One region of the Ensifer sp. M14 genome, then DNA from elsewhere that is predicted to be linked to it. Evidence: riboswitches for the same ligand, from Rfam matches in the RefSeq annotation. Region 1 holds a riboswitch; the other holds the start of a gene.
The links. Region 1 has a riboswitch for S-adenosylmethionine ahead of BLJAPNOD_RS00525 (O-succinylhomoserine sulfhydrylase). Riboswitches for the same ligand answer to the same signal wherever they lie in the genome.
Positions count from the first base shown of each region.

Region 2: linked by a shared signal. The riboswitch ahead of metA (homoserine O-succinyltransferase) and the one ahead of BLJAPNOD_RS00525 (O-succinylhomoserine sulfhydrylase) in region 1 are both predicted to bind S-adenosylmethionine.

Region 1 is NZ_QJNR01000004.1:83,560-97,936, reverse strand. Features, by position in the region: gene BLJAPNOD_RS00550 (aspartate aminotransferase family protein) at 1-30, shown strand, start outside; gene argF (ornithine carbamoyltransferase) at 160-1,077, shown strand; gene BLJAPNOD_RS00540 (Hsp33 family molecular chaperone) at 1,319-2,308, shown strand; gene apaG (Co2+/Mg2+ efflux protein ApaG) at 2,316-2,708, opposite strand; gene BLJAPNOD_RS00530 (CDP-alcohol phosphatidyltransferase family protein) at 2,820-3,434, shown strand; gene BLJAPNOD_RS00525 (O-succinylhomoserine sulfhydrylase) at 3,475-4,659, opposite strand; SAM riboswitch at 4,704-4,782, opposite strand; gene BLJAPNOD_RS00520 (2'-deoxycytidine 5'-triphosphate deaminase) at 4,857-5,954, shown strand; tRNA gene BLJAPNOD_RS00515 (tRNA-Gly) at 6,035-6,109, shown strand; gene BLJAPNOD_RS00510 (transporter substrate-binding domain-containing protein) at 6,280-7,113, shown strand; gene BLJAPNOD_RS00505 (sterol desaturase family protein) at 7,169-7,981, opposite strand; gene BLJAPNOD_RS00500 (tellurite resistance TerB family protein) at 8,079-8,489, opposite strand; gene BLJAPNOD_RS00495 (thermonuclease family protein) at 8,541-9,371, opposite strand; gene BLJAPNOD_RS00490 (helix-turn-helix transcriptional regulator) at 9,385-10,029, opposite strand; gene BLJAPNOD_RS00485 (calcium:proton antiporter) at 10,266-11,354, shown strand; gene BLJAPNOD_RS00480 (helix-turn-helix domain-containing protein) at 11,358-11,867, opposite strand; gene BLJAPNOD_RS00475 (SRPBCC family protein) at 12,019-12,492, shown strand; gene BLJAPNOD_RS00470 (LysE family transporter) at 12,511-13,092, opposite strand; gene BLJAPNOD_RS00465 (DMT family transporter) at 13,397-14,299, shown strand; gene BLJAPNOD_RS00460 (methyltransferase domain-containing protein) at 14,316-14,377, opposite strand, start outside.
Region 2 is NZ_QJNR01000004.1:819,347-833,723, forward strand. Features, by position in the region: gene BLJAPNOD_RS04010 (FecR family protein) at 1-874, opposite strand, end outside; gene BLJAPNOD_RS04015 (sigma-70 family RNA polymerase sigma factor) at 964-1,476, opposite strand; gene BLJAPNOD_RS04020 (aldose epimerase family protein) at 1,610-2,632, opposite strand; gene BLJAPNOD_RS04025 (VWA domain-containing protein) at 2,720-3,904, opposite strand; gene metA (homoserine O-succinyltransferase) at 3,911-4,837, opposite strand; SAM riboswitch at 4,901-4,978, opposite strand; gene BLJAPNOD_RS04040 (NUDIX domain-containing protein) at 5,200-5,652, opposite strand; gene BLJAPNOD_RS04045 (MoxR family ATPase) at 5,649-6,488, opposite strand; gene BLJAPNOD_RS04050 (RidA family protein) at 6,609-6,989, opposite strand; gene leuD (3-isopropylmalate dehydratase small subunit) at 6,999-7,604, opposite strand; gene BLJAPNOD_RS04060 (glyoxalase/bleomycin resistance/extradiol dioxygenase family protein) at 7,821-8,252, opposite strand; gene BLJAPNOD_RS04065 (hypothetical protein) at 8,508-8,753, opposite strand; gene BLJAPNOD_RS04070 (CoA ester lyase) at 8,864-9,769, shown strand; gene BLJAPNOD_RS04075 (DUF1737 domain-containing protein) at 9,766-9,972, shown strand; gene BLJAPNOD_RS04080 (metallopeptidase family protein) at 10,060-10,494, opposite strand; gene BLJAPNOD_RS35855 (hypothetical protein) at 10,665-11,624, shown strand; gene BLJAPNOD_RS04085 (DNA polymerase Y family protein) at 11,575-13,092, shown strand; gene BLJAPNOD_RS04090 (error-prone DNA polymerase) at 13,089-14,377, shown strand, end outside.

The sequences.
Region 1 (14,377 bases):
AGAAGCGCGAGCGGCACTGCCGCAGCCTAATGTTTGAACCCGGAGATCGGCAGCGATTTTCCTAAGGGTCCATGCGTGAACCCGAGGTGTCGAAGCGTTTTTTACTCTTCGACACCGGTCGCGCTTCAAGGGCCATTCTGAGGACAGGAATTGAGTACGATGGCAGGCACAAGACATTTCATCGATCTTTCGGCCATGACGGCAGCCGATCTCAGGACGATCATCGACGACGCACGCGTGCGAAAGACGGCGACCAAGGCTGGAACCGCCAAAAAGCCGCTCGCCGGCAAGATGCTGGCGATGATCTTCGAAAAGCCGTCGACGCGCACCCGCGTTTCCTTCGACGTCGGCATGCGCCAGCTCGGCGGCGAAACCCTGTTTCTCTCGGGCACCGAGATGCAGCTCGGACGCGCTGAAACCATCGGCGACACCGCCAAGGTGCTGTCGCGCTATGTCGATGCGATCATGATCCGCACCACCGATCACCGCCGGCTTCTCGAGCTTGCCGAGCACGCGACCGTGCCTGTCATCAACGGTCTCACCGACGACACCCATCCCTGCCAGATCATGGCAGACATCATGACCTTCGAGGAGCATCGCGGCCCGGTAAAGGGCAAGACCATCGCCTGGACCGGCGACGGCAACAATGTGCTTCACTCGCTGATCGAGGGTTCGGCCCGCTTTGGCTACCGCATGAACATGGCTGTGCCGCTCGGCTCCGAGCCGCATGACAAGATCCTCAACTGGGCGCGCAACAACGGCGGCGAGATCCTGCTGTGCCATGAGGCCGAGCAGGCCGTTGCCGGCGCCCACTGCGTTGTTACCGACACCTGGATTTCCATGAACCAGGAGCATCGCGCTCGCGGCCACAACGTTTTCCAACCCTTCCAGGTCAACGAGGCACTGATGAAGCAGGCGTCGCCTGATGCCCTGTTCATGCACTGCCTGCCGGCGCACCGCGGCGAGGAAGTGACCGACGAGGTCATCGACGGTCCGCAGTCGGTGGTGTTCGACGAGGCGGAAAACAGGCTGCATGCGCAGAAGTCGATCATCGCGTGGTGCATGGGGCTCGTCTGATCGGCGCATTCGCCTCTTGAATTTTCCCGCATGCGACCCGATTTAGGCCGCATGTGGGACGTTCCGAGGTGGAAACATCGGACCTACCCTGACGACAGGCAGCGCATGAGGAGCCGGAAAACGGCACGTGCCTGCTGGACAAATCCGTTTATGGCGGGATCAAATAGGATAACGGGCAGGCTGCGCCGGAGGATGTTCATGTCCTTTGCGCGGCCTTCTCGGGTTACGCAAGGAGCAGCAGATGACTGAGATGGCACCCGGACTTGGCGAATTCGATTTTGCCGGCGACGATCACGTCGTGCCCTTCCAGGTGGAGGGCCTCGATGTGCGTGGCCGGGCGGTTCAGCTCGGCCCGATGCTCGATGCGATCCTGGAGCGCCACAACTATCCGCTTCCGGTCGCCAGGCTCGTCGCCGAAACCGTTGTGCTGACGGTGTTGCTCGGCACGTCGCTGAAGTTCGACGGCAAGCTTATCGTTCAGACGAAGAGCGACGGTCCTGTGGATCTGGTGGTCGCCGATTTTGCTACGCCCGACAAGGTGCGCGCCTATGCCCGCTTCAACGAGGAAGCGCTTGCCGAGGCCTTGAAGGACGGACGCACGCAGTCGCACGAACTGCTCGGCAAGGGTGTTCTCGCCTTCACCATCGATCAGGGCGCCCATACCCAGCGCTATCAGGGCATCGTTGCGCTTGATGGCGCCACTCTTGAGGAAATCGCCGGCGTCTACTTCCGCCAGTCGGAGCAGATCCCGACCAAGGTGCGCCTCGGCGTTGCCGAATTGCTCGACCGCGACGAGAACGGCAAGCCGCGCCATCGCTGGCGTGCCGGCGGCATGGTCGCGCAGTTCCTGCCGAATGCACCGGAGCGCATGCGCCAGCCGGACCTTTCTGGCGGTGACGGCGACGACAACGAGGATCTCTTCGACGAGGACGATCTCTGGGCCGAAGCCAAGGTCATGGTCGAGACGATCGATGCCGACGAACTGACCGACCCGATGGTCGGCACGGAGCGCCTGCTCTATCGGCTGTTCCACGAACGCGGCGTTCGCGTCTACCAGCCGCAGGCGGTCTACGATCGCTGCAGCTGCTCGCGGGAAAAGATCCGTTCGGTACTGACCGGACTGCATGCCGACGATATCGAGAGCACGATCGAGGACGGCTTGATCAAGGTGACGTGCGAGTTCTGCTCGACCACCTATCGCTTCGAGGCAAGCGAAGTCCGTCAGCAGTAGAATGGTCTCAGTTCAGGGTTCGCACCAGCCCTGGTGAATCGAGCGAGAAGGCGGGGATGGCCACGTTGAAGTGCTCTCCGCCTTCCGATTCCATGCTGTAGTGGCCGAACATGACGCCTGAGGGCGTATCCAGCGGGCATCCGGAGGAATATTCGTAGGTGTCGCCGGGGTTGAGCAACGGCTGCTCGCCGATGACGCCAGGTCCGCTGACTTCGTCCACCTGGCCGTTCTCGTCGGTGATGTGCCAGTAGCGCGTCATCAGCCGGACCGTCTCGGCGGAGTGGTTGGAGATGACGATGCGGTAGCCCCAGACATAGCGGCTGTCATCCGGATCAGATTGCTCTTCCAGATAGTACGGCTCCACCGTAACTTCTATGTCGCGAGTGAGCGCGCGATACATGGGCAACACCTTGTTTCAAGTCTTTCAGGGTATTCTACAGCAAGATGGTTTCGTCAAGAATAACGGCAGGATTGCATGCATTGCCTGCAACACGGCGGGCAGGCCGCGCTGATGCTTGATGGCGCGGTGAGAAAACATCTGGATCCGATGCTGGATCGCGTGGGCGCCGCGCTCGCCCGCGGGGGTATCAGTGCCAATGCTGTCACGATCACCGGCCTGGCGCTCGGTCTCGTTGCCGCGACGTTGATAGTCGGGCAATTCTATCTTGCAGGCGCCATCTTCATCATCGTCAGCCGGCTTTGCGATGGTCTCGACGGCGCGGTGGCGCGGGCGACGTGCAAGACCGATTTCGGCGGCTTCCTCGACATCGTGCTCGACTTCGTCTTCTACGGCGCCATCCCGCTTGGCTTCATCCTCGCCGACCCGCAGGCCAATGGGCTCGCCGGCGGGTTTCTGCTCTTCTCGTTCTACGTCAACGGGTCGAGTTTTCTCGCCTATGCCATCATGGCCGAGAAGCGATCGATGACGACGGATGTGCGGGGGGAAAAGTCGCTCTACTTCACCACCGGGCTCGCCGAGGCGACGGAGACGATCGCCGTCTTCCTGGCCTTCTGCCTGTTCCCGGCGTGGTTTCCAGTCATAGCGACGTTGTTTGCCGTCGTCTGCCTCTACACCGCGCTGTCGCGCATCGTGCTTGCACGCATGAGGTTTCGCGACCGGCAGTAGCGGCCGCCCGCTGTCCGGGCGGCCATCTTGTTCGTCGATGTCAGGCCTTGACGCTCTTCAGTGCGCGGGCGAAATCCTCGACGATGTCGTCGCTGTCTTCGATGCCGGCGGAGAAACGCACGGTGCCGGCGGAAATGCCGAGTTCGTCGCGGGCCTCGTCCGTCAGGTTCTTGTGCGTCGTCGTTGCCGGATGGGTGATCAGGCTCTTGCTGTCGCCAAGATTGTTGGAGATGCGGGCAATCTGCAGCGCGTTCTGCAGCGCGAAGGCCGCATCCTTGCCGCCCTTCAGTTCAAAGGCGACGAGGGTCGAGCCGCCGGTCATCTGCTTGGCGATGATGTCAGCCTGTGGGTGGTCCGCGCGGCCGGGATAGATCACCTTGGCGATCTGCGGCTGCTCGGCCAGGAAGTCGGCGACGAGGCGCGCGTTTTCGGTCTGCTGCTTGACGCGCAGCGGCAGGGTCTCGATGCCCTTCAGCAAGGTCCAGGCATTGAACGGCGACATCGCCGGACCGGTGTGGCGGAAGTAATCGTGCAGGTGCTCGTTGATCCAGTCCTTGTCGGACAGAACCACGCCGCCCAGGCACCGGCCCTGGCCATCGATATGCTTGGTGGCCGAGTAGACGACGATATGGGCGCCGAGTTCGAGCGGCTTCTGGAACAGCGGCGTGGCGAAGACGTTGTCGACCACGACCTTGGCGCCGATCTGGTTGGCAAGCTTGGCGACGCCGGCAATGTCGATCACTTCGAGCGTCGGGTTGGTCGGGCTTTCCAGGAAGAAGACCTTGGTGTTCTTCTGGATTGCCTTTTCCCAGTTGGCGAGATCGCGGCCGTCGACCAGCGTGCATTCGATACCGTATTTCGGCGCCAGCGTCTCGACCACCCAGCGGCAGGAACCGAAGAGCGCACGGGCGGCAACGATATGGTCACCGGCTTTCAGCTGGCAGAGAATGGCAGCAGTGACGGCGGCCATGCCCGATGCGGTGGCGCGCGCATCTTCCGCACCTTCCAGCATGCACATGCGCTTTTCGAACATGTCGTTGGTCGGGCTGCCGTAGCGGGCGTAGATGAAGCCTTCGGTCTCGCCCTTGAAGCGCGCTTCCGCCGCTTCCGATGTGTCATAGACGAAGCCCTGGGTGAGGAATATCGCCTCGGACGTCTCGCCGTGCTGGGAGCGGGTCGTTCCGCCGTGGACGAGTTGGGTTGCCGGGCGCCAGTTTTTGCTCATGTGACGATCACCTTCAAAAACAAAAAAACCGGCCGCGTGAAGGGCCGGTTTGATACCCGGCCTTTTTAGCTACTTGTTTAACGTGGCTGCAAGCCGACCGGCCAAATCACCACGGGATAAAGCTCCAATACTGCTTGGGTGCGCTTGCGTCAATTCCTGGAGTTTGGTTTTGTCTCGCAACTGAAAAGAGGATCGAAATGGGCCGCGAGACTGGGATTTTGGCCGACCGCGCGATTGCCGCGCTGTTTGAAGCCGGACGCTTGAAAAGCGAGAAGGCGCTGGATGCCGATCAGATCCAGCCGGCGAGCCTCGATCTGCGTCTCGGCGCCAAGGCGTTTCGCGTCCGCGCGAGCTTCATGCCGGGCCCGTCGCACCTCGTTGCCGACAAGCTTGACCGGCTGAAGCTGCATGTCGTCGATCTCTCCGAAGGTGCGGTGCTGGAGACCGGCTGCGTCTATATCGTGCCGCTGATGGAAAGCCTCGATCTGCCGGAAAACATGTCGGCGTCGGCGAACCCGAAGAGCTCGACCGGTCGTCTCGACATCTTCACCCGCGTCATCACCGATCGCGCCCAGGAGTTCGACAAGATCCCGGCTGGGTATCGCGGGCCGCTCTACCTCGAAATCAGCCCGCGCACCTTCCCGATCGTCGTCAGGCGCGGCTCGCGCCTGTCGCAGATCCGCTTCCGCACCGGCCAGGCGCTGCTCTCCGAACAGGAACTGCTGGCGCTGCATGAAAGTGATGTGCTGGTTGCAAGCGAGAAACCCAATGTCAGCGGCGGCGGCATTGCGCTGTCGATCGACCTCAAGGGCACCGGCCCGGACGGACTGATCGGCTACCGTGGCAAGCATCACACGGCGGTCGTCGATGTCGACAAGAAGGCGCAGCACGCCGTGTTCGACTTCTGGGAGCCGCTCTACAGCCGCGGCCGTGACGAGCTGATCCTCGACCCCGATGAATTCTACATTCTGGTATCGCGCGAGGCGGTGCACGTTCCGCCGCTCTACGCTGCCGAGATGACGCCGTTCGATCCGTTGGTCGGCGAATTCCGTGTGCACTATGCCGGCTTCTTCGATCCGGGCTTCGGCCATGCTTCTGCCGGCGGCACCGGCAGCCGTGCGGTACTGGAAGTGCGCAGTCACGAGGTGCCCTTCATCCTGGAACATGGCCAGATCGTCGGCCGCCTGGTCTATGAGCATATGCTCGAGCGTCCGGACGGACTGTACGGCCTCGGCCTCGGCTCCAACTACCAGGCGCAGGGCCTCAAGCTCTCCAAACATTTCCACGCGGAGTAACAGAAAAAGTGCCGTTGCGCGGCAACGCGGCGCAACGGTCCTTGACAGATGCATGCGGTTGAGGAAGTTTCCGAAACGCTGCGGGTGTAGTTCAGTGGTAGAACGCCAGCTTCCCAAGCTTGATGTCGTCGGTTCGATCCCGATCACCCGCTCCACTTTCCTTTTCGATGTCAGTCAGCCAGGCATTGAACCGGTGGTCCGAACAGCAGGGCGCCGAAGCCAGTAGCCAGCCCGGTTCCATCCGGCTAATCTCGCGTCACCCATGAATCATCCGCGGCCTTGCTAGGTCGCATGGCATCCCGAAGAGACGCGCTGGCCCTTGCCCATGAAAATTCACCGACTGCTGGCTCTCTGCGTCTATCTGATAGCCGCCCCGCTCGCCGCCCAGCCCAAGGATCTGCCCAATCTGTTCGACGCGCGTGAGCGCATTGCCAAGCCGGATCTGACCGGCCTTGCGCGGCTCAGGTTCCTGACGACGGTCGATTTTCCGCCGTTCAATTTCATCGACCAATCGGGCAGGCTTTCGGGCTTCCATGTTGACCTCGTGCGCGAGATCTGCCGCGAACTCGATATCGAAGCCAAATGCCAGATCCAGGCGGTCACCTATGCCGAACTCTTGCCGGCGCTGGAAGAAGGCCAGGGCGAGGCGGTCGCAGCAGGTATCGCCGTCAGCCCGGAGCTGCGCCAGCGCTTCGGCTTTTCGCGCCCCTTCATGCGGCTCCCCGCGCGCTTCGCCGTCAACACCAAGGCGGCGGGTGCTCTCTCGGATCCCACGGGTCTGAAGGGCAAAGTGGTCGGCGTCGTTTCCGGCACCACCCATGAGGTGATGTTCAGGGCTTTCTTCCCCAAGCTTGAAGCCAAGGTCTTTCCGGATCGTAATGCCATGCTGACAGCCCTGCAGAAAGGCGAGGTGGCGGCTGCCTTTTCCGACGGCATGCAGCTTTCCTTCTGGGTGTCGGGCGGTGCTGCTGCCGGGTGCTGCGGGCTTGTCGACGGCGCCTATTTCTCGCAGCGCTTTCTGGGCGAAGGGCTGACGATCATGAACCGCAAGTCCGAGCCGGCTTTGACGCAGGCGATCGATCATGCCTTGCTGGCACTGTCGCGCAGCGGACGGCTGGACGAGATCTACCTGCGCTATTTCCCGAACGGGATCTACTGACGCTTGCCTTTCGTCGCCGCAAGGCCGCGGCACATTTTTGCGCGAGCTGCTTTGATCAACTGCGCCGGAACGGCAGGAGCAACGACCACAGAAGCCTGGTCGGCTCGCTGCGTCCGTAGGCGGTCAGCCCCGTTTCGATCGCATCGTCGCCGCGCCGCGGCCGAGCCGTATAGGTCGAAAACAGCCGATCCCAGATCGACAGGTTGAAGCCGTAGTTCGAATCCGTCTCCAAGCGTTCTGTGGAGTGGTGGATGCGGTGCATGTCCGGCGTGACGATCAGCGGCCGCAGAGCCCGGTCAAGGCGCGGCGGCAGCCGCAGATTGGCATGGTTGAACATGGCAGCGGCGTTGAGCACGACCTCGAACAGCAACACTGCGACAGCGGGCGCGCCGAGCGCGACGATGATCGCGATCTTCCAGGCCATCGAGACGACGATCTCGAGCGGATGAAACCGCAACGCCGTGGTCAGATCGACGCCGGGATCGGCATGATGGACCCGGTGCATTCGCCAGAAGAGCGGCACCTTGTGAAAGGCGACGTGTTCCAGCCAGATCGCAAAGTCGAGCACGACGAAGGCGATGACGCCGGCGATGAGCGGGGGAGTGCCGAGTGCCGGCAGCAGGCCGTATCCGCGCGCCCCAGCCCAGAGGGCCGCTCCCGTGGCCGCGGCCGGGAAGATTAGGCGCAGAGACAGCGAAGACAGCACCAGAATGGAAAGGTTGGTAAACCATCGGCGCGCCTTCAGCGCCTTTTGCAGCTCCGGCCGCTCCAGCCGGGGGTGCAGAAGTTCGAGCACGGACATCGCGGCAAAGACCGAGAGAAAGGCCGCAAGGCGCCACAGCGGCTCTGTCACGCCGAAAAGCTGCATCCGTTTCGCCTCGCTATGGTTCTTGCGCACAGCGATAACATGCGCCGCCAGCGACGCGCCAAGACACGTTGACGTGAAGCGGCGGATCGAGCCGCCGTTACTTGCGAAAGCGGGCGAGCGCGCCCCGTTCGATCGCCGCGCAGGTGAGCTTGTCGAGGCCGAATCGGTCGCGCAGCAACTGAAGCAGGCGGATTTCCTCGTTGCGGATGCGCTGGTCGGCGGCCGCGATCTCGACCGCGAGCGCATAGGCCGTTTCGTGAAGCCGCTCGGGCAGCGCCTCGCGCACGATCTCAAGCACGATGTCGAGGCCCTCGGGCGCAGCCAACTGGGCTGCGCATTCGTGGCCGATGAGCACGAGTTGGTCCTCGTCGAAGCCTTCGAAGGCGGGAAGAAACTGTACGAGCCTGCCGATGCGCGCGAACTCGTCGTCGCTCATCTCCCGGTCGACCGCCGACATCATCACCATGACATAGACAAGGGCTTCGTGCTGGCTGAGGCTAGGGGGCATGGATGCTTTCCGGAAAGTGTCTGGGCAAGAACTGGTGTGTTCCGCCGTTCCTTACAAGTCCGGTGCTGCTTCGTCCATCGTCGCAGCCGCGCTCGGATCGTCGAACGGCATCGGTGTTTCACGGAAATCGCGCGGGTCATCGCCGTTAAAGCCAAGCTTTGCCTTGCGTGCCGCTTCGGCTTGCTCCTCAAGGGGAGAGCCCGGCATTGGCGTCGCCCAGCCGTTGGCAACAAGCCATGCTGCGGGGTCCTGGCCGCCGACGGTGCAGTGTGCCGTCACAGTCTCGCCCGCTCCATCCTCGGGAACATCGCAGCTGACGGCGCGGGCGCGCAGGAAATTGCGGAACGCCGTGCGAGCGACCATGCCGCAGGGCCAGCTCTTGCCACCGCTTTCGCAGGTTCGTTCCGCCGCTTCCGGCTCTATGCCGTCGAGTTGTAGGGTTATCTTGTCGAAGCGGATGAGCCCGGCTGCCAGCGCCACCGGCTGCCTGAGGATCGTCGGCGCCTTCGGCTTGTCCTTGTCGGTATCCGACAGAGGTGAGCGCGGTTCAATGCGCTCGAGTGGCTTGGTCGTGACTTCGTCGGGTAGTCCGAACTGCTGCGGCTCGATGGCGCGGGCGGTGGTCTCGGTCGAATGAGAGCCGCCCTGGCCCTGGTTACCAAGCGGCGCCGTCTCGCTTGCCTGAGGGTCGGTCATGTCGAACGGTACATCGTCGGCCTCGACCGAAGGTTCCGTCTCCCCCAAATCGGGCGTTTCCAGCACGAAGTCCGGCGTGGCAGAACTTTCGCGGTCGCGGATGGTCGCAGCACCCGCATAGAGGATGCCGGTATAGAGCGCCAGGGCGGCAATCCCGCCCGCAAGTGTCACCAGTTGCTGCCGCATCAGGAAAGATGTCCTATTGGCTGGCCCAGATGATCCGGGCGATCCATTCGACTTCGCTCATCTCGAAACTCCGGTTGGGATGTTCCGGGTTGAGCGATAGCAGTTCGATGTTGCGCGAAGTATGCCGCATCAGGATTTTCGCCATGACCTCGCCTTCGCGGGTCTTGACCACGACACGGTCGCCGCGCCGGACCTGCGCGCCAGGGTCGACGATCAAGACATCGCCATCGCGGTAGAGCGGCAGCATGCTGTCGCCCTGGATCTCCAGCGCATAGATGCCGGCGCGCCGCTCGGCCCCCGCCGGGAAATCGACGACATCCCAACCCTGGCCGGCCGGAAACCCGCCGTCGTCGAAGAATCCGCCGGCGCCGGCCTGGGCAAAACCGATCAGCGGTATGGCGCTCTTGTACGGTTCGCTTCGGGTAGCGTCCGGACGCATCAGCGCCATGAACTGGTCGATGGTGGCGCCGGTGGCATCCAGCACCTTCGCAATCGATTCCGTCGACGGCCAGCGCTCGCGGCCATCGGCGGACTGGCGCTTGGATTTGTTGAAGGATGTCGGGTCGAGCCCGGCGCGGCGCGCAAGCCCGGACGGGGAGAGCTGATGGCGCTCGGCCAAGGCGTCGATGGCGTGCCAGATGGTGTTGTGCGACAGCATGAATGTCTGGTCCGGGCGCTCGAGCGACGGCTACTATGCCTCTGTTTGCCAGTAGATTAACCAAGCGCGCCGGGATGGTAAAGAACAAGGAGGAAAATAATCCTTGTTCGCTCCGATTGAAATAGAGTTTCCTGCTTCTATAGTCCTTGTACCAAGCCTCGACGATAGAAACCTATAGGCTCTTATCGTCGAAGGTTGGTTTGGGGTTGCTTGAGTTTGGCCGGCGAGGGGCGCATTTGTTGGCGGTGCTGAAATCCGAACGTCTGCTGCTCGCCGCCTTTCTTGCCGCGGGTGCCGGTTTTGTGCTGGAGCATCATTTGCTCGAAATGGGGCAGGCGGCTTCGCTTGCCGGTGCGGCGGCACTGGTGGCTGCAATCGTGCTGGCGTCGATGCGGGTTGCGCACCACGCCGAGGTCCTGGCAGCCAAGGTCGGCGATCCCTATGGCACGATGATCCTGACGCTTTCCGCCGTGTTGGTGGAAGTGATCATCCTGGCGATCATGATGATGGGCGAGAGTTCGCCGACGCTGGTGCGCGATACGATCTATTCCGCAGTGATGCTCGATATCAACGGCATCCTCGGGCTTGCAGCGCTGCTTGGCGGGCTGAAACATGGAGAACAGCCCTACAACGACAATTCCGCCCGCACCTATAGCGTCATGATCCTGACGGCGATGGGGATTTCGATGGTCGTGCCCGAATTCGTACCGGCAGCGAAATGGCACTTCTACTCCGCCTTCACCATCGGCGCGATGATCATGCTCTACACGCTGTTCCTGCGCATGCAGGTAGGCCCGCACAGCTACTTCTTCAGCTACAGTTATCCCCGGGTGAAGAGCGATGGGGTCGACACGGCAGAAGAATCCGGGGAACCGGTGCTGCCGTCGATCGTGATCCTGCTCATCGGCGTGGTGGTGATCGGTGCGCTTGCCGAAATCATGTCGGGGCTTTTGACTTCGGGGCTCAAGGGCACCGGCGCGCCGCCGGCGATTGCCGCAATCGTCGTCGCCGCGATCTCGGCTTCGCCCGAGATCATGACGGCGATGCGGGCGGCGCTCGCCAACCGCATGCAGGCGGTTGTCAACATCGCGCTCGGGGCATCGCTGTCGACCGTCATTCTCACCGTGCCGGTGATGGAGGCGATCGCGCTTTACACCGGCCAGCCGTTCCTCATGGCGATGTCGCCGGTGCAGACGGTGATGGTGGCGATCACGCTGATCGTTGCGGCGATCAACCTCAATGACGGCCAGACAAACGCCATCGAGGGCATGACGCATTTCGTGCTGTTTGCCACCTTCGTCATGCTTTCGGTAATCGGCCTGTAGCCCTCAGGCGATAGCGTTTTCCCGGGTCTTCCTGGCGACGACATCCTCGTAGGCCGCCTGTAGGGTGGCGCGCACACGCGGCGGGCCGTCGAGCGGCAGGCCGAGATGCTCGTATCGAAGTTCGTCCATGAAGCGGTTCCAGAGATCAGGACCTCCGGTTTCCATCAGTTCCGCCCGGATGCTGAGTTCTTCGCTGACAGGCAGGTAGCGCCGACCCCAGGCGCCCAGATGCGCCATGATCGGCACCAGCGCGATGGTCATTTCGGTGAGGCTGTAGATGGCCTTTTGTTTGTGCGTCGGGTCGTCGGTCTTGGTCAGCATGCCCTCTTCGACCAGCATCTTCAGCCGATCGGCGAGAATGTTCGAGGAGATGCCCTCCTGCGATCGCAGCAGTTCGCGAAAATGCCTTTTACCGCCGAAGATCATGTCGCGGATGATCAGCAGGCTCCATTTGTCGCCAAAAACCTCCAGCGAGAGATTGATCGGGCAGCCGGAGCGATGATCGTCTTTCATTGGGACCTCTTCAAAACTGCTTGCATTATTGCAGCAGTGGAATTAACTTGCAACTGCTTTTGAAATGAAATCAGTTTTGGGCCGTTGGTTCGAGCGCGAGCTGAGAACCGTTCGCGCCAGAACCCTGGGGCTGGATCAAGAGGAGACGATCATGAGCGCCAATTCCGTGGAACATGCGAGCTTCACCATCGAGCGGGTTTTCAAGGCGACGCCCGAACAGGTCTTTCATGCCTTTGCCGATCCGGCAGCGCACCACCGCTGGTTCGTCAAGACCGACGGCTGGCCCGTCACTGAGTACAGCCACGACTTCCGCGTCGGCGGGCGCGAGAGTGGCCGGTTCAGCAAGGACGGCAAGACGTTCTACTACAACGACACGATCTACCTCGACATCGTCGAGAACCGGCGCATCATTTCGGCCTATACCATGGCGGAAAACGACCGGCGGATTTCCGCTTCGGTGGCAACGGTCGATATTCAGCCGCACGGCGCCGGCACGCGCATCGTTTACACCGAGCAGGCGGCGTTCCTCGATGGTCTCGATCAGGTCGCCTATCGGCGCCAGGGTTGGGAAGAGTTGATCGCGGCGCTCGCAGTCGAATTGGGCGATGCTGCGGCTGCCGCCTGATCCGATGGGCGACTGGTGTCAGGCGAGCGCGGCAAGCGCACTGCCGGCAATGCCGAAGGAAAACACGGCGAGGCAGACGGCGGCAATGCGGCGCGGCAGAAGCGACGTTCGCGCGCTACGCGAGAGTTGCACGAGCATGGCTCCGGCGCCGATCCACAGCGAACCGCCGACAACGACCAGCAGCGAAAATCCGGCAATCCAGGGCAGCGTCGCCGCAAGGCCCGTCTGCGGCAGAAGCACCAGTGCCACGATCAGTGCCTTTGGGTTGAGAAGCGTCGTCACGAACACGCGCCGAATGGTGATGTCGTTCGACGCCCGGCTGTCGTCGCCGGTGGTCCAGAGTGCGTAGGCAAGGAAGAGCACCCAGCAGGCAGCGACGACCCTGAGTGCCAACCCGATCTGCGGATGGGCCGCCAGAAACGGCGCGAGAAGCGCCACGGCCGGGATGATGACCGAGAGATAGCCGCCAAGCTCGCCCAGGAGCAGCGGCGTCGAGCGCTTGAAGCCGGCGGATGCGCCCGAAAGCCACAGCAACGTGTTGGTCGGGCCGGGTGTGGCCAACAGCACGAGAGCGGCGAGGGTGAAGGCGAGCGGCTGCATCTTTGAAGACCCGGTTTCGCGGCAATAGAGCCGTCATCTACAACATTGCGCATCAATCTGCCTATCGTCCAGTGGCTGCGGGACTGAGATATTCTGCGTAACGTCGGGGGCCGATCCGGCCCCGTCGACCCATCTTTAGCGCGGAGGACGGTGCGAGGTCTTGATCTCCATCAAGCCTTGGTCGTGGTGCCACACCAAGATTTCGCCACAGGGCGACCCGTCGGCAGCACTTCCACCAAAGGCGGCTGCGCGCTATCAGACGGGCGCTGCCGCCGGTCTCTCCCGGCTGCCTTCGGGGCTTTCCATGAACAAGACAGTGCTTTCCGGCATCGTGATGACGACGTTTTCCTATTTCCTGTTCTCGCTGCAGGATGCGTCGGTCAAATGGCTCGTGGTCGGTTATTCCGTCTGGCAGATCCTGTTCACCCGTAGCATCACCATTCTCCTGCTTTGCCTGGTCATCGGCCGGGGCAAGCTGGTGCGCCGGGCGATTTCGTCGCCGGTCGTCAAGCCGCTGTTCGTGCGCAACCTGTTGCTGCTCGCCGCCTGGCTTTCCTACTTCAACGCGGCCCGGGATCTCGGTCTTGCCGAGATGACCACGCTCTATTACGCCGCGCCGATCGTGGTGACGCTCTTGGCAGTGCCGATCCTGAAGGAAGACGTGCCACCGATCCGCTGGTTCGCCGTGCTGCTCGGTTTCGTCGGCGTGCTGGTGGCCTGCGATCCGCTCGGAACCGGCATGAAGCTGTCGCTGCCGGTCTTCCTGGCGCTGATGGCCGCCGTCTTCTGGGCGATCGGCACGGTGATGCTGCGCAAGACCGCGCTCCAGGAGACGACGCTGACGCAGATGACGATCTCCAACGTCTTCTTCATCGGCATGACGGGTGTTGTCGTCGGTTTCTACTGGACGCCACCGGCGCTGTTCGACCTGGCGCTGATGGCCGGCACCGGCGTCATTGCGGGCATCGCCCAATACGCGCTGTTCGAGGGCATGCGGCGGGCGCCGATCTCGGTGATCGCGCCGTTCGAATACACATCGCTCGTCTGGGCCTTCGGTCTCGGTTTCCTGATCTGGGGCGATATCCCCGCCAGCAACGTCTTTGCCGGTGCCGGCCTGATCTTTATTGCTGGCGTGACGATCATCGTCGGCGAGCGTCTGGCGCATCGGCGAACCGCTGCCGTTCAAGGGGCCGGCCCGCAGACGTAACAGTCGATACCGGCTGTCAGTGCTCGGGTGCCTGTCGCGTGCCGGGGATGCGACCGGTCACTCTGAAGAACAGATGCG
Region 2 (14,377 bases), 740 kb from region 1:
TGATCCAGGCGGGATGATAGCGCTGGATCAGCTCCACCACGGAGCCGATTGTCTGGTTGGTGACGTAGAGGCGGCCTTCGCGCCAGGTGGCGATGTCGCCGATGGCGATGGCGGCGCGTGTCTCAGCGCCGTTTTCGCGCTCGATGCTGATGACTTCGCCGGGCTCAAGGGTTGCCTGCGAGCCCATGTCATCGCCGAAGCTCGTCCGGACCCTTCCATGCGCCAGAGCCACATCGGTGACCGCGGAGGTCATCCTCACGTCGAAAGCGGTTCCCAGCACCTCGACCTGGACGCCGCCGGCCGTGACCACGAAGGGCCGTCCGTCGGCGATGACATCGAAGAACGCTTCTCCGGCGAGAAGGGTAATTTTTCGGCTGCTTTCGTCAAAGGTCGATTTGATCGCGCTGTCGGCGCCGAGCACGACGGTGCTGCCGTCATCGAGCTTGACGGTGCGGATTTCGGCCGTCCTGGTCAATTGATCGGCCCGGAGCCGGAGCATGACGGCGGGGCCGAAAAACAGCGCAGCGCAGAGGGCAACCGCTGTCGCCGCGGCTGCCAATCCCGGCCGGCCGATGCGTCCTGCCCATGCGCGCCGCGCGTGGCCGCGGGCAGGTCGCATCGGTTGCCGGGCGGCGTTTGTCCCGCGCGCCGGCGACAGCCGTTCGTATTCGGCAGGCGCTGCGCCGAGGGCATCCCACATCGCCGCTGTCCTGTCCCAGGCTGCCCGGTGCTCGGGCGATTGCGATCGCCAGGCCTCGAACCGCCGACAAAGATCCGTGTCTTGCGGCGTCTCGCGCAGCTGTAGTAGCCATTCCGCTGCTTCTTCCTGGATCGATGGCGTCTTGCCGCTGTCGTCGTTGCCAACTGATTTCATCGCGAAGAATAACTCTTTCCAGCGTATCGATGCGCGGTGCCAAATCCATTTCCGGCCATTTTCGGTGACCAGGCCACATGTTTCAGTGGCTAGCCGATGCCCGTGCTCATCTGTTCGGCAAGCCGCGCCATCGCCGCCTTCAAGAGACGATGAACCGTGGCGATCGAAAGATCGAGGTGCTCGGCAATTTCCTGCAGGGTGTAACCGTCAAAACGATACATCTCGACAACGACCCTGGCGTCATCGGGCATGCTGGACAGGATCGAGGCAACGCTGCGAACCTGATCGCAGAAAAGCGCGTGCTGTTCAGGGGTATCCACCGGTTGCGGCTTCCCCCAAAACGGCAGGTTGTCGCACACCTGCTGGCTTTCGTAGCGCTTGCGCTTCTTCAGATTGAACGCGAGGTTGCGGATGATACGCACCAGGTAGGCCCGTGGCGATAACGCGGTGTCTGCGTGTTGCGGCGAGAAGCGGATGAACGCCTCCTGGACCAGATCTTCCGCCTCGGCCCGCGAACCGGAGAGCAAACGGGCATAGGCCAGAAGCGCGGGACGATGCGCGATATAGATCGCGTTCCGCTTGTCGTTGTCCCGCACACTCATATTCCCGCAGTCCGCATTCGCACGGACAGCCTATGCCCTGCCCCAACGGGAAATACTTAACTTTCTTACTCATGTATTTTCAAGCGATTTTTCGTACGGAAGCGACGCCATGTCCCGGCCCCGTGTTTCCGGCTCAGCTCTTCATGAAAACATAGTCCGTTTCCTGGCGACGCAGTTCGCCGGGGCGCAGAACTGCGTTCGGAAAGCCCTGGTGGTTGACCGCGTCTGGCCACACCTGGGTTTCCAGGCAGAAGCCGGCAAAGGCGCCATAGCGGCGTCCTTCGAGGCCGGGCACCGGCACGTCGAGCTTGAAGCCGGTATAGAGCTGCACGCCGGGCTCGGTCGTCAGCACTTCCATCGTCACGCCGGAGTTGAGACTGCGGGCAAGAGCGACCGAATGTTTCGCCATGCGCTCCGGCGAGAGGCAGAAATTGTGGTCATAGGCGATGCGTTCGCCCTCGGTCTGGCGCTTGAGGGAAGTCATTTCCCTGAGATCGAAGGCGGTCCCTTCGACCGGGCGGATTTCGCCCGTCGGCACCTGGCGTTCGTTGGTCGGCAGATAATGGTCGGCGGCGATCATGATGTCATGGCTAAGCGCGTCCGCGCTGCCATCGAGATTGAAATAGCTGTGCTGGCAAACATTGGCGAGCGTCGGCCGGTCGCTCTCCGTCTCGTAGACAACGCTGAGCACGCCGCCGGGCTTCAACTGGTAGGTACAGCGGATCCGGCAGTTGCCTGGATAGCCGGCGCGTCCATCCGGGTCGGTGATCGTCAATGTGACGCTGTCCCGCGTCCGCTCCACGATCGTCCAGTTGCGTTTGCCGATGTTGTCGCTGCCGCCGTGCAGGTGCGTCACGCCCTTTTCGTTGCATTCGAGCTGGTAGGCTTGGCCATCGAGCGTGAAGCGCCCGTCGCCGATGCGGTTGGCGCAGCGGCCGGGTGTCGCGCCAAAATAGGGGGAATGAGCGACATAGCTTTCGAGATCGGTAAAGCCGAGCACCAGCGGCGGCTCGTGACCCTCCAGCCGCAGGTCCTGGATCACGCTTCCCCAGGTGAGGATATGGGCGGTCAGGCCGCCGCCGGAAAGCACGACGCGGTGAACCGGCTCACCCGATGGCAGGTGTCCGAAGATATCCGTGTCTGCATGCTTGTCCATCGCCTGGTTCTCCCCGTCCTCGCGGCAAGCAACCTGCGTCATTTCCTGGGGATCGGCAACCGGAAATCGAGATTTTCTGCGGTAGATTCAGCGTGATAGTTGTTTTGTCGCGTCCTGCAGTCCGGCAAGCGTCAAAGGGAACATCCGGCCGCCGAAGAGGCCCCCGATCATGCCGATCGACTGGGTATAGCCCCAGTGCTGCTCGGCAACAGGATTGAGCCAGATGGATCGGGGGAAGTGGGTGGCGATACGCGAGAGCCAGAGCCCGCCGGCCTCATCGTTCCAATGCTCGACCGAGCCGCCGGGGTGGCTGATCTCATAAGGGCTCATCGAGGCATCGCCGACGAAGATCGCACGGTAGTCGCTGCCGAAGGTGCGCAGCAGCTCCGACGTGCGGGTGATATCGGCGCGACGGCGGCGATTGTCCTTCCACAGGCCCTCGTAGACGCAATTGTGGAAGTAGAAGTGCTCCATGTGGCGGAATTCGCCGCGTGCGGCCGAAAACAGCTCCTCGACGATGCGGATATGGTCGTCCATCGAGCCGCCGACGTCGAAGAACATCAGGAGCTTGACGGCGTTGCGCCGCTCCGGTCGCGTTACAACATCGAGATAGCCGTGCTCGGCGGTGGCGCGGATCGTGCCGGAAAGGTCGAGTTCGTCGGCAGCCCCCTGGCGCACCCAGCGCCTGAGCCGTTTGAGCGCCACCTTGATGTTGCGCGTGCCGAGCTCGACCGTGTCGTCGTAATCCTTGAACTCGCGCCGGTCCCAGACCTTGACGGCGCGGCGATGCCGTGAGCCGTCCTGGCCGATACGCACCCCCTCAGGATTGTAACCATAGGCGCCGAAGGGGGAGGTGCCGGCGGTGCCGATCCATTTGGAGCCGCCCTGGTGACGCCCATCCTGCTCGCGGAGCCGCTGGCGCAAGGTCTCCATCAGGGTCTCGAAACCGCCAAGGCTTTCGACCAGGCGTTTCTCTTCTTCCGTCAGGTATTTCTCGGCCAGCTTGCGCAGCCATTCCTCGGGGATCGCCGCCTGTTCGAACTCATCAGGCGGATTGATCGTCTCAAGGCCGGAAAAGCAATGCCGGAACACGCCGTCGAAGCGGTCGATATGGCGTTCGTCCTTCACCAGCGCTGTGCGCGCGAGAAAATAGAACGCCTCGATATCGAAGGTGGCGATGCCCGCCTCCAGGCCCTCGATCAGGGACAGGAATTCCCGCAGCGTCACCGGGATTTTCGCAGCCTTCAGTTCGAGGAAGAAGGGGATGAACATTTAGCCTCAGTCTTTCTCCGTGCCGATCATGTCCATGTCGTAGGGCGTCGTCTGGTACATCTCGTTGATCCAGTTGCCGAAGAAGAGATGCGCGTGGCTGCGCCAGCGGTTCTGCGGCGGTAGGGTCGAATCGTTGTGCGGGAAGTAGTCGTGCGGCATCTTGATCGGCACGCCGGCATCCACGTCCCGGAAATACTCGTCCGACAGCGAGGTGGAATCATACTCCACGTGATTGAACATGTAGAGGCGCTTGCCCTTTTTCTCGTGCACGAGGCAGACGCCCATCTCCTTCGATTCCATCAGGATCTCGAGGTCGGCCACCCCGTTGATGTCGGCGCGGCGCACTTCGGTCCAGCGCGACACCGGCACGGCGAAATCGTCGGAAAAGCCGTTGAGATAGACGGAGGAGGGCTGCAGGTTCTGGTGGCGGTAGACGCCGAAGGCTTTCTCCTTCAGCAGGTATTTCGGCACGCCGTGGAAATGATAGATCGCCGCCATCGCCCCCCAGCAGACGTTCAGCGTCGAATGCACGTTGGTCGTCGTCCAGTCGAGGATGCGCTTCAGTTCATCCCAATAGGTGACATCCTCATATTCCAGCGTTTCGACGGGCGCGCCGGTGATGATGAAGCCGTCGAACTTGCGGTCCTTCACCTCTTCCCAGGTCTCGTAGAAGGCGAGCAGATGTTCCTCGGAGGTGTTTTTCGCCCGGTGCGCGCCGATGCGGATCAACGACAGCTCGACCTGCAGCGGCGATGCGCCGATGAGGCGCGCCATCTGGATCTCGGTCTTGACCTTGTTCGGCATGAGGTTGAGGAGCCCGATCTGGAGCGGGCGGATATCCTGACGGATCGCCACGGTCTCGGTCATCACCCGCACGCCCTCGGTTGCGAGGGTTTCGAAGGCGGGCAGCGTATCGGGTATCTTGATAGGCATGGGGCTTCCACTCGATCGATACAAAAAAACCGGCGGCGATTGATCGCGACCGGTCCTCGGAAAATCCACGTTTCCTCGGCCCTTTAGCGATTTGTTTAACGTGGCTGCAAGCCGGCCGGCCAAATCACCACGGTTCATTTGATAGCGCGGCATGGGCGCGGGGGTCAATGAAAAACGAACCGCCGGCTAAAAGGCGCCCCTCATCCGGCTGCCGCCACCTTCTCCACGCAAGCGGGGAGAAGGGCCAGCGCCGCGAGGGCATGCCTCCCTCGCCAGCCCACAGGAACTCACCGCCACTGCCAGCCGAAATCCATTGGCGATCAAGTGGTCCGCGTCCCCTCTCCCCGCTTGCGGGGAGAGGGTTAGGGTGAGGGGCTAATGCCTTGGGCTTGCAGCAGCCCCAGACTATCCGCCATGCCATATCCGAGACGGCACGAAGCTTCGTCGAGTGCCAGCCAGAAGAAGCGAAAGCGGATCGGCGAGCCGCCGCCGTCCGGCGTCATCTCGAGGTTGAACCAGGTTTTTCTTTGTTCGCCGGCTAACGGCGCATGGAAGTAATGCCGGCGATGGCAGATCTGCCGTCCGTCTTTCGTGAAGTGGTAATCCTGTGTCGCAAGCGGCAACAATGTCGCCGGCGGCGCCAATCCGGTCTCTTCGACAAACTCCCTGAGGGCGGCTGCTTCGGGGCTTTCGCCCGGTTCCATCGTGCCGCCGGGAACCTGCAGGTCGATTTCAGGAAAGTCCGGCTCATCGAAGACGAGCAGCTGCTCCCGCCAGGTGGCGTAGATCAGCACCTTGTGGGCGTCAGGCTTCATTGGTCGCGGCGTGCCATGAAGGCCAGGCGTTCGAAGAGGTGGACGTCCTGTTCGTTCTTCAAGAGAGCACCATGCAGCTTCGGCAGCATGGTTTTCGGGTCGGCGCGCAGGTCGGCCGGGTCGATCTCGTCAGAAACGAGCAGGCGGATCCAGTCGAGCGCTTCGGAGGTCGACGGCTTCTTCTTCAGCCCCGGCACCTGGCGGATATCGTAGAAGGCGGCAAGCGCTGCCGAAAGCAGCGTTTTGCGGATACCGGGATAGTGCACCTCGACGATGCGAGCGAGCGTGTCGGCGTCGGGGAAGCGGATATAGTGGAAGAAGCAGCGGCGCAGGAAGGCGTCCGGCAGCTCCTTCTCGTTGTTGGAAGTGATGACGACGATCGGCCGCTTTCGGGCCTTGATCGTCTCGTTGGTCTCGTAGACGTGGAACTCCATGCGGTCGAGTTCCTGCAGCAGGTCGTTCGGAAACTCGATGTCGGCCTTGTCGATCTCGTCGATCAGGAGCACCACCCGCTTGCCGGCCTCGAAGGCCTGCCAGAGCTTGCCCTTGCGGATGTAGTTCGCAACGTCGTTGACGCGCTCGTCGCCGAGCTGGCTGTCGCGCAGGCGCGAGACGGCATCGTATTCGTAGAGACCCTGTTGCGCCTTGGTCGTCGACTTGACGCTCCATTCGATGAGCTCGAGCCCGAGAGCTGCGGCGATCTGGCGGGCAAGTTCGGTCTTGCCGGTGCCGGGCTCGCCCTTGACGAGCAATGGCCGTTCCAGCCGGATCGCGGCATTGACGGCGATCATCAGATCCTTGTCGGCGATATAGTCGGCGGTGCCTTCGAATTGCATGGGCTTCTTCCGGTCGTGGCGATGCGCAAAACGGTCCTGCGGGTGAGGTCCGTCGTCATGCCTCTGAGTAGCGCATAAGCGGGTGAGGTGCCAATGCCGCCGACTGCCGCCCGCCAGAGGTCAACCGCGGAAGGCGGTGACCTCGATCTCGATCAGCATTTCCGGGCGGATGAGGTCGCACACGACCATGGTGGCGGCCGGGCGGATGTCGCCGAACATCTCGCTGAAGATCGGAAACACCCGATCGGCGAAGCTGGCATCGGTGACGTAGTAGTGATTGCGCACCACATCTGAAAGCGAGAAGCCCGCCTCCTTCAGCGCGCCCTCGATCGTCTTCAGGCAATTGCGTGCCTGATCTTCCACTGTTTCCGGCATGGTCATGGTGGCGTAGTCGTAGCCGGTGGTGCCGGAGACGAAGCACCAGTCGCCCTTGGCGACGGCACGCGAATAGCCTGCCGTCTTCTCGAAGGGCGAACCGGAGGAGATGAGCTTGCGCGTCATCCCTTCAGCTCACGCCCAGGGGCGCGAGGCGGCGGTCGACTTTTCGAAGCTGTCGATGGCCGTTGCCTTCTCCAGCGTCAGGCCGATGTCGTCGAGGCCGTTCAAGAGGCAGTGGCGCTTGAAGGCATCGATCTCGAACTTGACAGTGCCGCCGTCCGGGCCGGTGATTTCCTGGGATTCCAGGTCGATCGACAGGATGGCGTTGGAGCCGCGCGAGGCGTCGTCCATCAGCTTGTCCAGGTTCTCCTGGCTGACGACGATCGGCAGTATGCCGTTCTTGAAACAGTTGTTGTAGAAGATGTCGGCAAACGAGGTCGAGATCACGGAGCGGATGCCGAAGTCGAGAAGCGCCCACGGCGCGTGCTCGCGCGAGGAGCCGCAGCCGAAGTTGTCGCCGGCGACCAGGATCTTGGCGTTCTGGTAAGCGGGCTTGTTGAGCACGAAATCCGGGTTGACCGAGCCGTCCTCGTTGTAGCGCGCTTCGGCGAAAAGACCTGTGCCGAGACCGGTGCGCTTGATCGTCTTCAGGTAATCCTTCGGAATGATCATGTCCGTGTCGACGTTGACGACGGGGAGGGGAGCGGCGACGCCGGTGAGCTTGACGAACTTTTCCATAACTTCAGGCCTTCGATTTCAGCGAAATGTTGCGTAAGCGTTTAGATCAGTTTTGCGCCGAAATGAAGGAAAATCTATCTCGAAGATGCTTGCCGGGCAGGTGGAATCGCCTGCTCGGCAAGTGTTGTCATGGATGTTTTGTCAGTTGAGGCTCGTTGGTCGAGGGGTTTGCCGGTTGATGCCGGCGTCAGCCCGCCTTGACCGAGCCCGCTCGACCTAGCCTGCCTTGGCCGGGGCGTTCAATGCCCAGAGCACGCCGAAGGGGTCGCGCAGCTGTCCGTAGCGGTCGCCCCAGAACATCAGCTCAATCGGCATGACCACTTCGGCGCCGGCGGCAACCGCTTTGCTCCACCACGCGTCGATGTCGTCGACCGGCAGCATCAGGCTGAAGGCCTGGGGTTTCTCCAGGGCATGGCCGTATTCCGGATAGGCGTCGCTCAGCATCAGCGAACTGCCGTTGATGTGGAGATGGATGTGCATCGTCCGGCCCTGATCGTCGACCGGCTGCCGATAGGCTTCCTTGGCGCCGAAGGCGTGCTTGTAGAACTCCGCTGCCTTGGCGGCGCCGTCGACCTGGAGATAGGGCACCAGCCCGTTGAGCGCCTGCGGCAACTGGTTTGCGTCTGTTTTCTGCGTCGTGCTGTCCATGTCATGCTCCTGTTCTAGGGAATGATAGAGTGGCCACGACCTTTGCGGGCCTGACACAAGGACGAAGGCAGATGGGGTTTGCCGACAGGGTGGTCGCAAAAAAAATGCGCGGGGTTGGGTTGCAGCGCTGGGCACGCTTCAGCGGAACCAGGACGAGCGAACAGGCCTCCCGTCAAGAGATTTGTAAAAACAAGGAGATAGAGCGCTTCCACTGTTTCGCCTCAACGAAACCGGAAACGCCCTGGAGGTCGATGACTAGAGATCGATGATCGTGCCGCGACCGTCGTTCCAGATGCGCATTTCGCGCGGGGCGGGTCCGGAGGCCGGGCGGGCCGTTGCGCGTGCGGACTTCAGGTTCAGCCGGGCGGCAATGGCACTGCCGATCGCGACAACGGCAGCGATGCCGGCGAGCGCAAGTGCCAGCGATGCGGTGAACACGAAGGCTGCCAGCGTGATGGCGATGGCGAGGGCCGTAAAGAGAACAGAACGTATGCTTTGCATGATCGTCACCTTTCTGGTCCCGATGTGGGTGTTGGCCCCGCTGCTTGCAAGAGGGGTGCGGCCGTTCGCCTCGCCTTGCGGAAAAAATCAAAGGCGGGCACAACTGCCGCATGACAAAATCGATCGAACATCACCCCGTTCGCCTGCGTCGTTCGGTGCTTTGCGTGCCGGCCGACAATGCCCGTGCACTGATGAAAGTTTCGCAACTGGCGGCCGATGCCGCGATCTTCGACCTTGAGGATGCGGTGGCGCCCGAGCGCAAGGTGGAGGCGCGTGAGGGACTTGTGCGCTACCTCAGCGAAAGCCGGCCGGATTGCGAGATCGTCATCCGCATCAACGCGCTCGGATCGGGCTTCGGCCAGGAGGATCTGGCGGCGGCTCTTCAGGCAAAGCCTGACGCGATCCTGTTGCCCAAGGTCGAAAGCCCGGGCGATATCCAGATCGTCGCCGACTGGCTTTCCGACAACGACGCGCCGGAGGGCTTGCGCCTCTGGGCGATGATCGAGACGCCGCGCGGTGTCGTTAATGCCCCCGCGATCGCCGAAACCGGCCGCACCTTCGGCGGCAGGCTCGATTGTTTCGTCGTCGGCCTCAACGACCTGCGCAAGGAGACGGGCGTTCCAGACCGTCCCGGTCGGCCTTACCTCATTCCGTGGCTGATGCAGATCCTGCTCGCCGCCCGCGGCAACGGCCTTGATGTCATCGATGCGGTGTTCAACGATTTCCGCGATGCCGATGGTTTCGACGAGGAGTGCCGGCAGGGGCGCGACATGGGCTATGACGGCAAGATGCTGATCCACCCCTTGCAGATCGGTCCGGCCAACGAGCGCTTCGGCGTCGAGCAGGCCGCCGTCGACGAGGCGCGCGCCATCATCGCCGCCTTCGCGCTGCCGGAGAACGCCGACAGGGGCGTCATCAATCTTCATGGCCGAATGATCGAGCGGCTGCATCTCGACCAGGCCCTGAAGCTCGCCGCCAAGGCGGACACGATTGAAAAACGAAAGGTAAGATTTTGAAACTGTACCGCTTCCTCACCGGCCCCGACGATGCGTCCTTCTGCCATAAGGTGACCGCGGCGCTGAACCAGGGCTGGTCCCTGCACGGCTCGCCGACCTACGCCTTCAATGCGGATACGCAGTACATGCAATGTGGGCAGGCCGTATTCAAGGAAGTCGAAGGCAAGGATTATAATCCCGACATCAAGCTGTCGGAGCAGTAAAAAGCAGGAACGCTCCTCCCTTCCGGCCGGAGCGTTTCTTTGTCTTCCGATTGTTCTTCAGGGCTCTGCCTCAGAGCGGATTGGGGCTTAGTTGCCCACGTGCTCGACGCTAGCCTCGATCCGCTCCATGTCGTCGTCGGAGAGGCCGAAATGGTGGCCGATTTCGTGGATCAGCACATGGGTGATGATATCACCAAGCGTTTCCTCGTTCTCCGCCCAGTAGTCGATGATCGGGCGGCGATAAAGCGTGATCCGGTTTGGAAACTCGCCCGTTTCCATGGTGAAGCGTTCGGTAATCCCGCGGCCCTCGAACAGGCCGAGCAGGTCGAACGGCGTTTCCAGCGCCATGTCCTCGAAAACGTCGTCGGTTGGAAAGTCGGCAACCTCGATGATGAGGTCGGTCGTCAGCTGGCGGAACTCCTGCGGCAGGTGGCCGTAGGCTTCCACTGCAAGCTGTTCGAATGTGGTGAGCGTCGGTGCGTGGCGTTCCCGCCAATCATCGGTCTGGTCAATGCGGGCCATAGGCACTCCTTGTTGCCCTCCATATAGCGATTTTGGCTTTGTTTTTCGAGTGTTGAATTCCTGATGCAAAGGCCAAGGAATAAATTCTTAAATTTGGCTGTTGACTCATCCTGACAGCTCTGGAATCTATAAGAACATAACAGGAACAACTTAAATGGGAGTTGACCGTCATGGCCGAGAACGCCGTGCAGCGGGAGACCGTTCTTTCGCTTCGCGAAACCATAGCCCAGATCGAAAATCGCAGGCTTGCGGGCGTCGTGAAGACAGTCAAGGCGGCCGATCCAGCAGGCTTCCGGCGCAGGCAAGAGGGCACCCAGTCCTCCGGCCGCAAGGTCCTGCCGCTTGGCATTCCCGAACTCGACGCTATCCTTGAGGGCGGGCTGCCGCTTGAAGGCATGACTGAGATCCGCAATTCCGAGACGCGCGATGCCGGGGCTGCTGCCGGATTTGCAACCGCGCTTGTCGCCCTCTGTCAGCAGGCGCGCCAGCAGAAGGGCGATGCGGCGGCGCCGGTGCTGTGGATCAGTCAGTCGCTGGCCTCGACCGAGGCCGGCCTGCCCTATGGTCTCGGTCTGAAGGCGTATGGGCTCGACATTCGAAGCCTGATTCTCAGCCTGCCGCGCACGGTGAAGGACGCGCTCTGGATTGCCGAGACGGCGCTTTCCGTTTCGGCCTTCTGCGCCGTCATTCTCGAAATTCGCGGCAATCCGGCATCGCTGGCCTTGAGCGAAAGCCGGCGGCTGCATGTTCGCGCCCGTGCCGGTCGCATTCCTTTGCTTCTTCTGCGTCAATCCGGCCACGAGGAGGCGAGCAGCGCCTTCTTCCGGCTTCATATCGAACCGGCGCCCGCCCGCGAGCGCCCCCTTCCTGACGGTTCGATGCTTTGCGGCAGCATCGGCCATCCCGTCTTTCACGTCATTGCCGAAAAGAGCAGGTCTCCTGCTCCCGTCGGCCTCTTCCTGGAGTGGAACCCCCATGACCGCCGCTTTTACCCCGTCGAGCCCCTACCAGCCGCTGCTGCGGCAGACCCACAACCAGCGCATTCTGTCGCTGGACTTTCCGCATCTTCCGGCCGACCGGGTGGCGCGGAGCCGCTGGGGCACCTCCTGGCTTTCCCGCGGGCGTCCTGAACATCCGCCTGTCGTCTTTGCCGATAGGGCCAGGAATGCCATGCGCCTCGTGGCACTCGATGGTCTTGCCGAAAAAACAGGATTCCAGCTGGGCCAGGGCGTTGCCGAGGCCCGGGCCATGTGCCCCGAGGTCGATGTGCTGCCCGCCGACCGCGCGGCGGACCGCGCTCTTCTGGAAGGGCTCGCGGACTGGTGCAGTCGCTATACGCCGCTGGTGGCGCTCGATGGCGAAACCGGCCTTTATCTCGACATCACCGGCTGCGCCCATCTCCTCGGCGGCGAGAAATCGCTTCTCGACGACCTGCTCGCCCGGCTCTTTCATTTGGGTATCGAGGCGCGTGCGGCGATCTCGTCTTCAGCCGGGCTCTCTTGGGCCGTGGCGCGCTTTGGCGCGCAAGGCGTGATCGCTCCGGAGGAGGCAGCGCGCCTGCTTGCGCCGCTGCCGATGGCTGCCCTCAGGCTTCCGGCCGACATGATCGAAACGCTTGGCCGGGTCGGCCTCAAGCAGGTCGGCGACATCATCGAGGCGCCACGGGCGCCGCTTGCCCGCCGCTTCGGGTCCATGCTGCTCCTGCGCCTCGATCAGGCCATGGGGCTGGAGGACGAGCCGCTTTCGCCGCGGCTTCCCGTCGCCAGCCTCTCGGCCGAGCGGCGGCTTTCAGAGCCGGTCCAGGGCGAGGCCGATATTCTCGGCCTGACGCAGGAACTGGCGGCAAGGCTGAAACCGGAGCTGGAAAAGCGCGGTGAAGGCGGGCGGTTGTTCGAGCTCTTGCTCTTTCGCGTCGATGGCCGGGTCTTTCGCATTGCGGCCGGAACCTCTTCGCCGCTGATTGATCCGGACCGCATTGCCGGCCTGTTCCGCGAGCGGCTGCAGGCGGTGCATGACGATCTCGATGCCGGTTTCGGCTTCGAGATCCTGCGGCTGTCGGTTCCCAAAAGCGAAAAATACGAGGTGATGCAGGAGGATTTTTCCGGCACGCCGGATCGGCAGCGACCGCTTGCCGCCTTTGCCGACAGGGTCATGGCGCGGCTGGGGGCGGAAAGCCTGTTTCTGCCCGTGCTGTCTGAGAGCCATGTGCCGGAGCGTGCCGCCGTTTTTCAGCCGCTTGCGGATGTGGGAATGCTGAAGACGGCAGAGGAGGGCGCTTGCTCAGTTCCGGCCGCGCTTCTGGCGGCCTCCGTTCGGCCGCAGCGGCTGTTTCAAAGTCCGGAACCGGTGGAAGCCGTGGCCGAGGTGCCGGAGGGGCCGCCCAGAAGCTTTCGCTGGCGGCGCAGCCTTCACCGTATCGCGCGCGCCGAAGGCCCGGAACGGATCGCGGCCGAATGGTGGGTCGATGGCGAAAAGGCAGCCGAGCGGGATTATTTCCGGGTGGAGGATGAGAGAGGCCGGCGCTTCTGGCTGTTTCGAGAAGGCCATTATGGCGGACCGACGCAGCCGCGCTGGTTCATGCATGGGGTCTTCGCATGACGACGCCCTATTTCGAGATCGGCGCCTGGTCGAATTTCTCCTTCCTCGAGGGAGCCTCTCATCCGGGCGAAATGATCGTTGCCGCCAGCCGCCTTGGCATTTCCGGTCTCGGGGTCGCCGATCGTAACACGGTGGCGGGCGTGGTGCGCGCCCATGCGCAGGCGAAGGTGGAGGGATATGCCTTCCAGCCCGGCGCCCGGCTTTCTTTTGCCGAGGATATCCCGGATGTGCTCGCCTATCCGCGCAACCGCCGCGGCTGGGGCAACCTCTGCCGCATGCTGAGTGCTGGGAACTTGCGCGCGACAAAGGGCACCTGCACGCTCCATGAGGCCGATCTTGTCGAATGGGGCGAGGATATCCTCCTTGCCGTCCTGCCCGATCCGGTGATCGGTGCGCCGGAGGCCAACAATCTCACGGCGTTTCTCAAGCGGCTGAAACCGCATTTTGCCGACCGGCTCTATCTGGCGCTGGTCCCACGCTATGACGGTTTCGACCAGCTTGTCTTTGCCGGACTGGCCACCATCGCCCGCAACGCGGGCACGCGGCTGATCGCCACCAACAGCCCGCTGTTTCACGAGCCGGCGCGCCGGCCGCTTGCCGATATCGTCACCGCCATCCGCGAGCATGTGACGGTGGCGCAGGCCGGGTTTCGGCTTCAGGCGAACGCCGAACGGCATCTGAAACCGCCGGCGGAAATGGCGCGGATCTTTCGTGACTATCCGGAGGCGATCACCAATACCGGGCATTTTTTCCGCCGGTTGAATTTCACTTTGGCGCAACTCGAATACCAATATCCCGACGAGAGTTTTGCCGGCGAGACGACGACGCAGACCCTCAGGCGGCTGACGATGGAGGGCGCCCATGTGCGCTATCCCGGAGGCATTCCCGAGAAGGTCTCGACCCAGATCGAATACGAGCTCGATCTGATCGCCAGCAAGCGCTACGAGCCCTATTTCCTGACCGTGCGCAACATCATGGAATATGCGCGAAGCGTCGACATTCTCTGCCAGGGGCGCGGATCGGCGGCGAATTCGACGGTCTGTTACTGTCTTGCTATCACCGAGGTCGATCCGCTTTCGACGACCCTGCTCTTCGACCGCTTCCTGTCGACCGAGCGGGACGAGCCGCCGGATATCGACGTCGATTTCGAGCATGAGAAGCGGGAAGAGGTCATCCAGCATATCTACCGGACTTACGGCAAGGAACATGCGGGGCTGACCGCGGCCGTCATCAGCTACCGGGCGCGCTCAGCCGGCCGCGAAACGGCAAAGGCCTTCGGCTTTTC